Regions from separate parts of the Lentibacillus kimchii genome, predicted to be linked through region 2. Evidence: riboswitches for the same ligand, from Rfam matches in the RefSeq annotation. Region 2 holds a riboswitch; the other holds the start of a gene.

Region 1 (7,838 bases), 880 kb from region 2:
ATTTTCATACGTAAATTTGGCGATTTCCGGCAGGTTACTGCGATATGGCAGGACGCGGGCACCGCCGGCCAGAATTTCGTCGGTCGAAATATTGTCGCCGACTTTAAGCATTATAGGCAGTTCGAGTTTGTCAGGCATACTGTCCATAGCTGGGATGGAGGCAATATTTGGTCCTTTAACCAGTTCAACTTTCTGAGCATCCTCCCGTGGCAGCGGTTTTTCCAGTAAACTGTCATCCACATTATTGGTTTCAGCCGGATCTTTGACTTTCGGATAAGGCATATCCAATGTCCGCGGATCCGTTATTTCACCTGTTAGTGCAGATGCTGCAGCTGTTTCCGGACTGGATAAGTAAACACTGTCTTCTTTTGTGCCGGATCTGCCTGGGAAGTTACGTGGTGTTGTCCGTAAGCTGTTTCGTCCGGATGCAGGTGCCTGCCCCATTCCGATACAGCCATTGCAGCCTGCCTGATGCAATCGGGATCCAGCCTGCAGCAGATTGGCAATATGCATATTGCTTACAAGGTCGGTAAGCATTTGTCTGGATGTCGGATTAATGTCGAGTGACACACCATTAACAATCTTACGGCCTTTAACAGTCTCGGCTGCTACAGCGAAATCGCGGTATCCTGGATTGGCTGACGACCCAATGTAGGACTGATAGATCGGCGTGCCTGCAATCTCTTTGGCTGGAACAACTTTGCCCGGACTGGATGGCTGGGCAACTAAAGGTTCAAGCTCAGACAGATTGATCTCTTCATAGATATCATAGGCAGCATCTTCGTCGGCTGTCACTTCAACCCAGTCATCACCGCGGCCCTGGTGTTCGAGGAAGTTTTTAACTTCGTCATCCGATGGGAAAACAGTTGCTGTAGCGCCCAGTTCTGCTCCCATATTGGCAATGACATGGCGATCCATGGCTGATAAATGATCAAGTCCTGGTCCATAGTACTCAATAATTTTTCCGACGCCGCCTTTAACATCATGGCGTCTGAGCATTTCCAGGATCACATCTTTCGCACTTACCCAGTCAGGCAAGTCACCTGTGAGTTTAACGCCCATAACTTGAGGCATCGTGATATGGAATGGTTCACCTGCGATGGCCATGGCCACATCAATACCGCCTGCACCCATGGCAAGCATGCCCATTGAGCCGTTAGCACATGTGTGACTGTCCGAGCCGAGCAAAGTCTTGCCAGGTACGGCGAGACGCTGCATGTGAACAGGATGGCTAACCCCATTTCCGGGTCTTGAAAAGTGAAGACCAAAGCGCTGGGCAGAACTTTCTAAGAACAGATGGTCATCAGGGTTTTTATTATCTTCCTGGATTAGATTATGATCAACATACTGTGCTGAAGCTTCGGTTTTGGCATAGTCCAGGCCCATCGCTTCAAGTTCAAGCATGACCATGGTTCCTGTGGCGTCCTGGGTCAGTGTCTGATCGATTTGCAGACCAATTTCTGACCCGGCATTCATGTCGCCCGAAACGACGTGATCTTTGATCAGTTTTTGTGCAACATTCAAAGCCAATGTGGTTCCTCCTTTTAAATCATAACTGTACAATGTCATTCCTTGTAAATAAGCAATCAAACAGAAAAGCAATCTTAAGTACTTTCTATTTATTACTTTCTCCCATCGAGTATAGAATTGTTAGTTCTGAAGGTCAAACAATTGCAATCAAGCGTTATAAAACGATTTGTCTTTTGCAGCTCTGGTTAACATGCTATACTTATGTAAATAGGAGTGAAACGAGATGAAGGAATTAAGTATTATTCCATGTGGCCGGAAAAAGATTTGGGACAATCATCCGGAAATGGGGGCTGTGCCCGCAAAAAATGCTTATACCGGTACACTGCACAAACGCACGCGGCAATATGCAGAAATGTTTACTGATCAATGGGTGATTCTGTCAGCTAAACACGGGTTTTTATTTGCGGACGATATCGTTGATGGTCCGTATGATGTGACGTTTAACCAAAACAGTGATGAGATTGTCTCGTATGCGCAATTAATATGCCAGGCAGACGAAAAACAGCTGAAACAATTTGACAGGCTTGTGGTGCTGACAGGTCAAAAATACAAGCCTGTGATAAACGGAACATTTCCTGATGGTATGCCAAGGGTCTTTCCGCTCGCGAACTACGGCGGGATCGGCTATATTCTGCAGGCACTCAAACGGGCGGTGGAAGCACACACACCGGTTCATTAAATGACAGGAGCTGATGGTAATGACGCGAATAATATTTGTTTCACTGGTTGTAATTGTTTATTTAATTTATGCCGCATTTAAATATAAAGATACTTGGAAAAAACTTCGGTTGGGGCAATTGGCAGGGACGGTTCTGACATTCATTGTCATTATCAGCATTGCTGGTGTTACGCTGTTTTATGGCAGTCGCTATATAACAGCAGCTGTTTCCAGCAGCATAGGTGCCTTCATAATCCAATTTTTTGCTGTCATGATCATAATCGCAGCAGCGGGACTTATATTTATGGCTATAGTCAGTAAAATCACAAACGGTATTATACCCCTACAACGACAGCAGGGATATAGTCAGACGCCCCGCAGAGATACCAAGCACAAATCATAATAGAACCCCCCCGAATTCAGAACAGTCTTGTAATTAGTGTGGTGTATGATATAATATATTCAGCAAAAAAAGCATAGGTTAGAAGCCTTCAAGGGGAGCCTTTGGCTGAGAGTGAACGAGTTAGTTCTTACCCTTCGAACCTGTTAGTTAGTACTAGCGCAGGGATGGCGGCTTTTTTGATGGATCAGCAGCAATGTGAGCGGAGTTTTCCCATCAGAAAGCTTCCCCTTGGCATTGCTTTTTTTGTGTTTTTTAACATATTCAGGCGGCACAGGCTGCCGGCAAAAAGGGGAGGAGTTCGATGCGTTCAAACCGCACATTGTTTTTAATTGAGGTGGCTGTCTTTACAGCTCTGGCCTTGTTGCTGGATGTCATTCCGTTTCTATCATTTAAAATCTGGGCACAGGGCGGATCCATTTCATTGGCGATGATTCCTGTATTTATACTTGCATTTCGCTGGGGTCTTAAAGGCGGGCTCTTGTCAGGATTTTTGTGGGGGATTTTGCAGGTTGCGGCTGGGACTGGTTACGTCTTGACCCCGCTTCAGGGTTTCATTGACTATGCCCTTGCCTTTACGGTAATTGGATTTGCTGGAATCTTTGCCAAGCAGGTGCAAAAAGCTATTCAATCGGGGCAAACAACTGTTTATCTTACGTATATAACACTTGGGGTGATTTTGGGCAGTTCACTGCGGTTTTTGGCTCACTTTGCGGCTGGGGTTGCCTTCTTTAATTCAGCTGTGGAAGGTCAATCTGTCTGGGTCTATTCATTGCTCTATAATATATCGTATATCATTCCGTCATTGGTCATCAGTGCAGCAGTCGTTTTTCTTCTATTTCATAAACAGCCCAGAATGTTATTAAAAACAGCCTGATTTGGTTCAATGCCGCTCACATTATGTTACGGAACCGGAATTTAAAAAATAGTCCTTCTGCGACAGAGGGCTATTTTTATTTCGTTCATAACAACGATTCAGTGCATTTCCGCAGTTCGCGTTCAATTCAAAATGGATGTTTTCACCGCTTTCTTTCAACGTGCATAGGCTGGAGCACAGATAGAAAGGAAGTGTTTAAAGTGGAGATAACCCTGGCCCACTGGTTATATGCTCTGTTCACATTAGCGATCATTTTGACGATGATCTTTCGCCGCGGCGTTGTCCTGCCGTCGCTACTTGGAACGTTTGTGATTGCCTGGGTATATCAGGGCAGTCTGGTGGATGGTTTTACGGTCATTTTCAATGCTAATCTAGTGGCTGCGAAAGAGCTGTTTAATATATTTTTGATTATTACATTTATGATGGCTCTCCTGCATTCGTTGAGAGATTTAGGAGCTGACAGGCGAATGATTCAGCCCATCCAGAAATTTATGGTTAATGGGCATGTATCCTTTTTCCTGCTGGTGGGTGTTACTTATGTCATTTCCTTATTCTTTTGGCCAACACCTGCTGTACCGCTCATCTGTGCCTTGCTTGTTCCGGCCGCCATCCGCTCAGGTCTTCCGGCTATGACCTCAGCTGTTGCTGTTGCGCTGGCTGGCCAGGGTATGGCACTGTCTTCCGATTACATTGTTCAAGTGGCGCCTAATGTATCTGCAACAGCGGCCGGGATCGAAACATCGGTTGTCGCTGATAAGGCACTTGTTTTATCACTCATCGCCGGAGCGGTGGCCATTGGATTCGCGTACGTATTTTACAGAAAAACCATTCGATCAAAAGACAGCGATTTGAATGAGCTCGAAGGGGAGCAGATCCAAACAACTGGCGAGCCTCTTAATAAAACAGAATCGCGGCACGTCACCATGTGGAGTAAAATGTTTGCTGTTTTGGTTCCAATCGCTATGCTGGCGGTTGTGATTTACATGATGTTTTCGAAGCTTTCTTCCGGACGAATGTCTGGATTTGAAGGTGGCGATGGTGCGGCTTTTGTTGGTGGTGTGGCCGTCGTCCTGCTGTTACTGTCAACGATTGCATTTGGACGCCAAAAAGCCTTGGATACGATTGCGGACCATATTACAGAAGGCTTTGTTTTTGCATTTAAAGCAATGGGACCGGTCATTCCGATTGCTGGCTTCTTCTTCCTGGGCAGTTCCGATTTTTCCGGTGCTATACTCAGTATCGAGGAAGGGGCGCCAGGGTTCTTGTTTGATCTTGTTGAGGCTGCACAGCAGCATGTTCCGGATAATGCCTTGCTGGGTGCCGTCAGTATATTGGTTATAGGTATTATTACCGGACTTGATGGCTCAGGATTTTCCGGTTTGCCGCTGACAGGGGCACTGGCAGCTTCCTTGGAAACGTCGTCGATTGATTCTGGAACACTCGCTGCGATCGGTCAAATGGGTTCGATTTGGACCGGTGGCGGAACAATCGTTGCGTGGTCGTCCTTGATTGCGATTGCTGGTTTTTGCGGTGTATCGGTTATGGACCTGGTTCGAAAAAACTTTCTTCCGGTTTTGCTTGGCTTAATTACAGCTGCTCTAGCAGCCTTAGTGATTTTCTGATTATGAGCGAAAAAATGGGTGTTCATAAGACTGAAGTCGATGCGGCTGGTGGGACCCCTCGTGCGCTGGTGGGTCTCACCTATGTTTCGTCTTTAGTTTTTCCCTTTGCTTATGTTCGCTTTGTACCATTATTAGTGAGATTGCTTTTTAAGCTAAAAGATGTCTGATGTTGGGATCCTTATTTCAGTTATTGTTTAAGAAGTTGTATTATTCTGACTTATAGTACATAGATTCTGATAAGTCTTTTTATAATGGTCATGACAAGGAGGGCTATCAGATGAATGGGATTATTGTAGCGGTTATTGGGCTGGCTGTGTTTGCACTGGGTTATCGCTATTATTCTAAATTTATTTCTGAAAGAATTTTCCGTCTGGATCCAGACTATGTGACGCCAGCGCATAGGTATCGGGATGATGTCGATTTTGTACCGACCAGCAAATTTGTTTTATGGGGGCACCACTTCACATCCGTGGCAGGCGCCGCGCCGATAATGGGGCCGGCTATAGCTGTCTATTGGGGGTGGCTTCCTGCTCTTTTATGGGTGATTTTGGGCACAATATTTGCTGCTGGGGTTCATGATTTTGGAACACTGGCGCTGTCAGTCCGGAATAAAGGCCAGTCAATTGGTTCACTGGCTAACAAACTGATAGGTCAGCGTTCTAAGATACTCTTTCTATTTATCATTTTAATTCTCGTTTTAATGGTTAATGCTGTCTTTTCCTGGGTGATTGCCAATTTATTTATTTCCTTCCCAACGAGTGTCCTGCCAGTATTTATTCAAATACCGCTGGCAATATGGATTGGTTACGCTGTTTATAAACGCAAGGCCAGGATGCTTGTACCGTCCTTATTAGCTCTAGGGGCTATGTATCTGACAGCAATCATGGCCAGCCGAGTTGACTTTTTGCAGATTGATATTGTTCAATACTTCGGCGGTGAGGGCAGTGAAGGGCTTTTCGGACTCGGTGCGGTAAACAGTGCTTTTATGATTTGGATTGTCATTTTAATGGTTTATGTGTATATTGCTTCGACACTGCCCGTCTGGAAGCTTCTTCAGCCGCGTGATTTTATTAATTCACATCAGCTTGTTGTCGGTTTGGCAATTCTGTATCTGGGACTCTTGTTTACCAACCCGGAAATAACGGCACCGATGACAAATCCGGGCGCAGATACGTCCTGGTTTCCGCTTTTGTTTATTACAATAGCCTGCGGCGCCATATCAGGGTTTCACGGACTGGTGTCAAGCGGGACATCATCAAAACAATTGAACAAAGAAACGGATGCCCGTTTGGTTGGCTACTTCGGGGCGGTTGGTGAAGGGACACTAGCACTTGTCTCTATAATAGCAGTCGTCACACTTTTTAGCAGCGAGAACGCGTTTTTGGAAACGTACAGCAGTTTTGCACAAGCTAATGAGATGGGTCTGAATATGTTTGTGGAAGGCGCGAGTGTGCTGGCATCCGGGCTGCTGATTCCAACGGAAATTGCGACAACAATTGTGGCAATTATTGTTGTCAGTTTTGCCGCCACCTCTTTGGATACATGTGTGCGCCTGATGCGGTATATTATTGCTGAGCTGGGGATCGAATACAACGTGCCCGCTTTATCTAAAACGCATGTATCTGCTTTAATCGCGGTGATTGCCAGTGGGATTCTTGTACTGCTGCCAGAAGGATCAAAAGGGTTTGGTTCTGGAGGTTATCTTTTGTGGCCGTTATTTGGCACGGCAAATCAGCTGCTGGCGGGAATCAGTCTGCTGCTGATCTCCATTTGGCTGAAAAGAAGAGGAACCAACTATCTAATAACGCTTATTCCAATGATATTTGTCATGTTCATGACATTATATGCGATGTTCCAGCAAGTGCTGTTTGAGTGGTCATGGTTTGGCACTGATCCATCAATGCTCTTGTTCATCCTTGGTGCTATTATATTTGTCTTTGCCGTCTGGATCGTATTGTCAGCCTTTACGGCACTAAGCGGCAACACGAATCAGGATGACTTCGACAAAAATGCAAAATAGAACTGACCTATCTGGAGAAATCTTGTTTCAGTCGGAGTCGTTTTAATCATGAATGGAGGCGTGATTTTATGCTGCGGCAGCTGAAAAAAGCGGCGTCACTTTATGAAGAAGTCTTAAGTATGCCGCATCGTCAGGAAATCGCCAGAGAACTGCGGGAACAGGACGATTTGTTTTTGTTGTTGCTGTATTCTGAAATGATCGGCATTCCTAACCCGGTTTTTTATTACACACTGGAACTTTATCCGTATATGCTGGAAGACTTTCATGACTGGCATTTGCGTATGGGGATGGATAAGTCGCCTTTAACTGGTGTCCGCTGCTGCTAAAGAGTGCTGGGTATCAGCAGGTGATCTGACATTATTGCAATCAGGCAGAAAGGACGTAGACAGGATGCATATATTAGAGAAAAAAGTCATTTTTGTCGGCGGCAAAGGCGGTGTCGGGAAATCAACTTCCGCTGCTGCCTTAGCATGGAAAGCGGCCCAGCAGGGAAGTCATACACTGCTTGTCTCGACAGATCCAGCTCATAATTTAGGTGATATTTTTGATCAAACGGTGGGTGGCAGCATAACACGTATAGCCGCAAACCTGGATGGACTGGAAATTGATCCCGTCGCAGAGACTGAGGAATATATTAAAGGTGTCAAAGACAATATTCAAAATGTCGTGCAGGCAAGCCGGATGGATGAAATCAATCGTCAGCTGAATACGGCTAAATCTTCTCCTGGAGC
Region 2 (7,838 bases):
CGGCATACGTGCTGACACCTGGCGGGCCTTCTGTTGCTGGCTTCTGCGGGGTGAATGACGGCGGTGGTGAATTAGGCGGGCCGGCCTGCTGACCGCCTGGGTAGCCAGAAGGTCCACCGTATCCTGGGTTGTATCCAGGCTGGCCGTATCCAGGACCAAATCCGGGCTGCCCGTATCCAGGCTGGCTGAAGCCTGGATCGACTCCGGGTCCATATCCTGGGCCGTATCCGGGTCCATATCCAGGATTGTATCCAGGCTGACTGAAGCCCGGATCAACTCCAGGACCATATCCCGGTTGTCCTGAGCCGTAGGAAGGCCATCCACCCAGAGAGCCAAAAAAGTTAAATAGCCTTTCATCATCAAATGGTGGCTGATTGGCCATAAGTTTTTTTCCTCCTTATAATAGCTTTCTCATTACTATATGAGACGTCGGTCCATAATGTATGGGCGGCCCAATCCGCTTTGCATGATTAACTTTAAAAGCACACCATTTGATAATGCTGGAGGCAGCTCATTCGTTTTTAAGGCTGATACGTTCGTTATATCCCAGTTTTATCGTCAAATTCAAGCGTGTTCACAGATTTCTAACAGCTGTACCAATATCGGATGCCTTAGTAATGGCCGAGATGACCGAGACGCCATCAGCACCGGCACTGATCACAGAAGAGGCATTATCTGTTGTGATTCCGCCGATTCCGACAATGGGCATGCTGGGATAGTGATGCTTCAGAGATCTGATCCAATCGGTGCCGACTGCCTGTTTGGCATCTTCCTTCGAGGATGTGGCATAGACTGGTCCGGCTCCAAGGTAGTCAGCGAGCTGAATCGGGCTGCTGTTCATCTCTCGTTCACTGGATACGGACAGCCCGATGTATTTGTCAGGAAACATCTGCCGTACGGTTTCCAGCTGTGTATCGTCCTGTCCGACATGGATGCCGTCTGCTTGCAGTGGTTCAGCCAGATCAAGGTCATCATTTATAAAAAACAAGACGTTGTAGCGCCTGCAGATGTCACGCAGTCTATGTCCTAAGGCTAATTTGGCCTCACCCGTAAGCGCGTTTTCACCTTTTTCCCGGAATTGAAAGGCTGTAATGCCGGCTTGAGCGGCTTCTTCAAGTATTGCCTCAGGCTTGTCATGGCTGGCATTCTGACTGCCCATGATAAAATATATCCGTAAATTCATAGCTCACGTCCTTTCCAGTTCGGCGGGATCAAACGACAGGGCATCGATAAAATGCGGCAGAAATGTCCCTGAGCCATTGACGTCCGAGCGTTTGGCAGCATATTCAGCGGCCAGTCCGTAAAATTCAACCGCTGTCAGAACTTGGTTTTCAAGCGTGTCGTCAGTGGTCAGGCAGGCTGTTAAGACAGATCCCAGCAGGCAGCCAGCACCGGTTACTTGGCTTAAAAGCGGGTGGCCGGTTTGATTTGACACCATGCTGCCATGACTGCTGATGATATCTGTCTGGCCGGTTACAAGCGCAGTTGTCTGGTAAATATCAGAAATTTTAGTGGCGATGTCGTCAGCATGGCCATCGCCAATTGAGTCAACGCCTCTTGTTTCCCACGGGATGCCTGCAATATGAGCGAGTTCGCCGGCATTCCCCTTAATGACTGTCGGCTTCACGTTTTCTAAAATGCTTTTGACAGCGTTTGTCCGGAATGGGGTGGCAGCGACACCGACCGGATCAAGCAAAACCGGGATGCCATTTTCATTCGCTGCTTGGCCGGCACGAATCATCGCCGGCAGCTCCCAGGACGTCAGGGTGCCGATATTCAAGAGAACACCATCAGCATTCGCTGCCATATCCGCTGCTTCTTCTTCAGCTTTGCCCATAACGGGTGCTGCCCCGAACGACAGCAACCCGTTTGCTGAGAGATTGATCACCACTTGATTCGTCAGATGGTGGATAAGCGGTGTCGTCTTGCGTACGTCTTCAATGATCGTGTGTTTCATTTAATTAAACTCCTCCATTCTGCTGGCCCAGTGATTGGTCGGACCGCTGCCATGGCCGATCGAAAATGAATGGCGTATGGCTGAGGTCACAAAAGCTTTAGCCAGGCGTACAGCGTCATATAAGGTATAGCCTTGACTGAGATAGGCTGTGATGGCGGCTGAATAGGTGCAGCCTGTGCCATGCGTATTACTGGTCTCGATGCGCTCTGCCGTAAACGTATGAATTGTCTGGCCGTCGTATAAAAAGTCAACGGCTTTACCTTGCATATGGCCGCCTTTAACAAGGGCAGCTCCGGCATTGTACTTGTGAACAATCTGCTGGGAGGCCTGCTTCATGTCATCAGCTGTTTGAATCGTCATACCGGTCAGTACTTCGGCTTCCGGGATATTCGGGGTAACGACTGCTGCCAGCGGTAATAAAGCCTCGCGCAAATAATCGCGCGCCTCCTCTGAGACGAGCGTATCGCCGCTTGTTGTCACCATAACCGGATCCATGACATAAGGCACATCCAACTGGGCTAATTCGGCATAGACCGCTTCCATAATAGGGACGTTTGCCAGCATGCCGGTTTTGAATGATTGGAATGGGATATCGTCCATGACGGATTCCAGCTGCTGTTTGATCATGGATGATGACATATTCTGGACGTCCTGAACACCTGTTGTATTTTGGGCGACGACGGATGTGATAACGGACATGCCATAGCTTTTCAATTCCTGAAATGTTTTAAGATCAGCCTGAATGCCGGCGCCGCCTGTCGGGTCTGTGCCGGCAATGGTTAAAGCTTTGGGTATTGATGGCATTGCAATGCCTCCTTAGACATGATTTTTCATGACGTTTGTCTGTTTCATTTTTGCTGTGACAAACCAGCCAATTAAAGCACCCGAAACACTGCTGACAAGAAATGACGGCATAAAGAAAAAGGCACCGGCTGAGCTTCCCAGCAGAATGCGTGCAAAGGGCACGGCGAACAGTGATCCGATTATACCAGTTCCGATCGCTTCGCCAAAGGCAGCCATTCCTTTTCTGTTTGTCAGCCGGTAGAGCCAGCCAGCCAGAAAGGCGCCAACCATGCCACCGGGAAAGGCTAACAGCGTCCCCAGACCGAGCATGTTGCGAAGCAGGCCAATCATAAATGCAATGATAACGGCCGGTCCCGGACCGAGCGTGACAGCTGCTGTTACATTAACGGCATGCTGCACAGGATAAGCTTTCGCGACACCTGCTGGAAACCATAAGAGTTGAGCTCCCAGTGTTCCAATCGCGACAAAAACAGCCATTGTTGTCAGGAGGTGCGTACGGTTCAATCCAATGCTCCTTTCATTAGGGGCGGCAGAAAAATCAAAAAAGCCAGATCCATTGACTGGACCTGGCTTAAAAAATAGCTGAATACGTTATCAGACTACTTCCCTTCGCTGGTACTAACCAGATCAGGTCCGTAAGAGTCGGAAAGCTTCGAACGCCTTTCCTCTCAGCCCGCGATTTTTGGGCACCCCTAGTAGTGTTTAATTGTCTTTTCATATTCAGTTTAACAAAAGAATAAGAATTTGTCATGATAGTTAAATTTTTTAGTAACGTTTGATAGAATGAAAGAGGTAAGAAAATACTTACAACTATGTGACTGGTGATGATGGCCATGTCATGCATCTTTTAATAAGGGAGGCAGGAGCAGTATGAGCAGAACAGGGGAAATCGTTTTATCGGTTATAGGTGCACTTGTTTATGGATTTTTTTCGATCGCAGGCGGTCTTATGGTCTGGGTGTCTAATAACGAGGCGGTTTTGAATGAAGCAACAGATGAAATGAAGCAGCAGCCCGGTATAGCACCAGGCGAGCTGGATGTAGCTTTAGAAGGTATTCAGGGCGGCGGCTGGTTCCTTGTTATTCTGACGGTAATTAGTGTGATTATGGGAATTATCTCAATCGTGTTTATGAAAGGCAACAGCAAACCCAAAGCGGCCGGCATTATGTTGATTGTGACGGCGGCGGTATCCACGCTGATCACCTTTGGAGCTTTGATATTTGGCGGAATCTTTTATTTGATTGCCGGTATTATGTGCCTGGCGCGAAAAGCACCTCAGTCAACCATAACTATGGAATAAGCAGAGGCTGAGACAAAAGTATCCTGTCAAAGGGTGATCCGAACAACTCGAATGTGAGCACAACGCTCCGAAAACAGACGTCGGTTTCTGCGGGCAGCTGGTGAGCCTTCTCCTGCTCGTCACGCCCGCGAGCTTTTTCGGGGAAGTCTTGCGTTGTGCTTGACGTATTTCGGGGTCTCATCTATGCTTTTGTTCCCGCAGGAGTCTTTAGTCGTTTCCTGCGCTCATTTTAACCCAGCTTAGTCACAGGGCAGTTTTAAGCAATGAACTTTTTAAATATTACAAATATGTTATAGTGAGTTATAGTCGCAGAAATGTCCTGCCCTGGAACGACTGGGACATTCAAGGGGGATTATTCATTGAATAAACAGTATTTGCCCGATGAGGACCCGCGTTATAAGGTGGCTAATCGTGAGGCCTTGATTGGCGTTGGACTGGCCATATTTAATTTTATCTGGTGGTTTGTCTTTGCGTATGGTCTTGGCAGTCAAGACCCGTCTGACTATACATATATTTTTGGATTGCCGGCCTGGTTTTTTTACAGCTGTGTTGTAGGATTTATTGTCATGGCTGTTCTGGTGACTGTTGTCGTCAAAAAATGGTTTGTCGAGGTCTCACTGGATGATGAGGAGAACGAGCTATGACGACATGGCAGGCATTAGTTCCGTTAATTGGCGTTTTGCTTATTATATTTGGTGCCGGTGTCTGGGCGAGCAGATCGGTACAGTCGTCCAGTTCGTTTATGCAGGATTACTTTCTCGGTGGGCGAAGTCTTGGCGGCTTTGTCCTTGCGATGACGATGACAGCGACTTATGGCAGTGCCAGCAGTTTTATTGGCGGACCGGGCACAGCCTATACGGAAGGCCTCGGCTGGGTGCTGCTCGCGATGACTCAGGTGTCGACGGGTTATTTTGTCCTGATGGTGCTGGGGAAAAAGTTTGCGATTGTGACGCGGAAATATAACGCCCTGACAATGGTGGATTTTTTAAAGGAACGCTATAAGTCCAAATGGGTTGTTCTGTTTTCAGCTGTCAGTATCATCATATTCTTATTCTCTGCGATGGCGGCGCAGTGGATTGGCGGAGCCCGGCTGATCGAATCACTGGTCGGTATTCCATATACAACGGCCCTGTTTATCTTTGCGTTATTTGTCCTGATTTATGTGACTATTGGCGGTTTCCGGGCAGTGGCGCTGACCGATGCCATTCAGGGAGCGATCATGTTTGTCGGGACGCTGATTCTTTTGATTGCGACGATTGTGGCAGGAGGCGGTTTGTCCAATCTGATGGAGGGTCTTCGTGCGGAAAACCCGAATCTGATTACGCCGTTTGGTGCTGAAGGCACGCTCACACCCCAATTCGTGTCGTCATTCTGGCTGCTGGTCGGTGTCGGTGTCGTGGCCCTGCCGCAGATTACAGTCAGAGCGATGTCTTATAAAAATTCCCGCTCGATGCATCGGGCGATTATCATTGGCACGATTGTCGTCGGTATTATTATGCTGAATATGCATTTGATTGGTGTCCTGGCCCGGCCGATTCTGCCAGGTATTGAAGTGGGTGATAAAGTCATGCCGCTGATTGCTCTGGAAGTTTTGCCGAACTGGCTGGCAGGCATGGTGCTTGCGGCTCCGATGGCAGCGATTATGTCAACGGTGGACTCCCTGCTGCTTTTAGTCAGTTCTTCACTCGTTAAGGATATTTATTTGAATTATGTCGAACCAAAGGCACCTCCAAAACGGGTGAAAGGGCTTAGTATTGGTGTAACCGCAGTTCTTGGGGTGATTGTCTTCCTGATGGCTCTGAACCCGCCTGATCTGATTATCTGGCTGAATTTATTTGCCTTTGGCGGCTTGCAGGCGGCGTTTATGTGGCCGATTGTGCTGGGGCTCTACTGGAAAAAAGGCAACAAATATGGCGCCCTTACGTCGATGATTACGGGTGTCGGCCTGTACATTTTATCAGATACGTTCTTTCCAAAGCCGTTCGGTCTGCATTCGGTTGTTCTGCCGGTCGTGGCGGCATTGCTTGCTTATGTGATTGTCAGTCTGGCAACTCAGAACAGATCGGGAGCCATGATTGAGGAGGCGACCTATCACTAACTGTCTGTTGTGGCCGTTGTGCTAAACTAGATAAGCGGGGCTATTTGCCCAATGATTGTTTGAAGGAGTTGCTTTGATTATGGGTCGTATTGGATTCGTGCGTCATGGTGTGACACAGTGGAATAAAGAGGCGAGAGTTCAGGGTGATTCGGATACGTCACTGGATGAAGAGGGGAGGCAGCAGGCTCAATTACTGAGAGACACGCTGGAAGCGGCTGACTGGGACAGAATCTATGTCAGTCCGCAGCTGCGGGCTGAACAGACCGCTGAGATTCTGAACGCGAAACTTCATAAACCGCTGCACACTGATGCGCGATTGCGTGAAGCAAGCTTTGGACTGATTGAAGGGACTAATGAACAAGAACGTGTGCAAACGTGGGGAACAGATTGGCATAAACAGGATCTGGGCTATGAAACGCGTGCCCGTGTGATTGAAAGAGGGCTGGCTGTGCTTGATGAGGTTTCGCGCAATCATCCGGACGAAAATGTTCTGGTGGTCAGTCACGGCACTTTTATCAAGCACCTTTTGACAGAGCTGATGCCGCAAGCAGAAATGAGCGGGTCTTTAGACAATACATCGCTCACGCTTTTAACCAAGGACGCGGACGGGTGGCATTGTGATTTGTATAATGACACCCGGCACCTCCCGGAGAGTGCGTTATTTCATAAAGGCTAGAATTAACCCTCTCCGGAAACAGATGCCGCCTTCCGCGGGCGGCTGGGGCGAGACAAAACGATCCCCAACAAAACCAACCCGAACAAATATCACTTATTAAAGTGAATATGTTCGGGTTTATTTTAGTCGCTAAATGGAGCGAAGGGAAAATGCGAAGACTCCTGGGGGAGCAAAGGCATAGAGAAGACCCCGCAGGCCGACAGGCCGAGGAGGCTTGCCAGCCGCCCCCGGAAAGCGCAGCATTTTCCCGCAGCGGTTTTGTCCCGGGCCCTTATGTCTTTTATCCCGCCGGTATTTCCCCGCTTATACGGCTACGCATTCTTTTGACCGGCTAACTGCACAAAATAATCCAGGGAATCCGGGTTGCTTAAGGAACCTCTGTTGACAACGTTCTCAGCTGCCTGCCCCGTCAGGATCTTTTTGATCGGGATTTCCAGCTTTTTGCCGTTTAAGGTTTTGGGCAGATCCGGTACTTCGTGAATAACGCTCGGGGTGTGTCTTGGTGAACAGTTTTCCCGGATTTGCTGCTTGATCGTTTTTCTGACGTCGTCGGTCAGTTCCTCGCCGTCTTTCATCAGGACAAACAGCGGTGTATACGACTCGCCGTCCTCTTTAGGAACATCAACCATAATACTGTCATTCACGGCGCTCACATGATCAACAGCACGATAAATCTCGCTTGTGCCGATCCGGATGCCGCCGCGGTTGATGGTCGCATCTGACCGCCCGTAAATCACGCAAGTATGCCGGTCAGTGATTTTTAAATAGTCGCCATGCCGCCAAATACCTGGGAATACGTCAAAATAACTGTCGTGCATCCGACTGCCGTCAGGGTCATTCCAGAAATAAATCGGCATGGATGGAAAGGGCTCAGTCAGGACCAATTCACCGACTTCCTCGATTTGCGGCTCTGCCTGATCATCGAAGCTCTCAATTTTTGCCCCAAGTCCGCGGCACTGCAATTCACCTGCATACACGGGTAAAATCGGTGCGCCGAGAATAAA

The links. A riboswitch is a leader RNA that binds a small molecule or an ion and turns the genes downstream of it on or off. The one in region 2 is predicted to bind thiamine pyrophosphate.
Region 1: it holds a riboswitch for thiamine pyrophosphate, as region 2 does, so the genes downstream of both, thiT (energy-coupled thiamine transporter ThiT) here and thiW (energy coupling factor transporter S component ThiW) in region 2, are expected to answer to the same signal.

What each region holds. Positions count from the first base shown of each region.
Region 1 is NZ_AP043934.1:1,173,411-1,181,248, forward strand. Features, by position in the region: gene ACZ444_RS06355 (aconitate hydratase) at 1-1,530, opposite strand, end outside; gene ACZ444_RS06360 (DUF6884 domain-containing protein) at 1,754-2,209, shown strand; gene ACZ444_RS06365 (hypothetical protein) at 2,229-2,591, shown strand; TPP riboswitch at 2,673-2,773, shown strand; gene thiT (energy-coupled thiamine transporter ThiT) at 2,893-3,465, shown strand; gene ACZ444_RS06375 (hypothetical protein) at 3,666-5,087, shown strand; gene ACZ444_RS06380 (hypothetical protein) at 5,090-5,254, shown strand; gene ACZ444_RS06385 (carbon starvation CstA family protein) at 5,365-7,107, shown strand; gene ACZ444_RS06390 (cory-CC-star protein) at 7,176-7,433, shown strand; gene ACZ444_RS06395 (ArsA family ATPase) at 7,498-7,838, shown strand, end outside.
Region 2 is NZ_AP043934.1:297,223-305,060, forward strand. Features, by position in the region: gene ACZ444_RS01930 (hypothetical protein) at 1-382, opposite strand, end outside; gene thiE (thiamine phosphate synthase) at 575-1,183, opposite strand; gene thiM (hydroxyethylthiazole kinase) at 1,187-1,957, opposite strand; gene thiD (bifunctional hydroxymethylpyrimidine kinase/phosphomethylpyrimidine kinase) at 1,958-2,761, opposite strand; gene thiW (energy coupling factor transporter S component ThiW) at 2,774-3,265, opposite strand; TPP riboswitch at 3,349-3,465, opposite strand; gene ACZ444_RS01955 (DUF4064 domain-containing protein) at 3,632-4,060, shown strand; gene ACZ444_RS01960 (YhdT family protein) at 4,435-4,704, shown strand; gene panF (sodium/pantothenate symporter) at 4,701-6,158, shown strand; gene ACZ444_RS01970 (histidine phosphatase family protein) at 6,238-6,834, shown strand; gene ACZ444_RS01975 (acetoacetate--CoA ligase) at 7,146-7,838, opposite strand, start outside.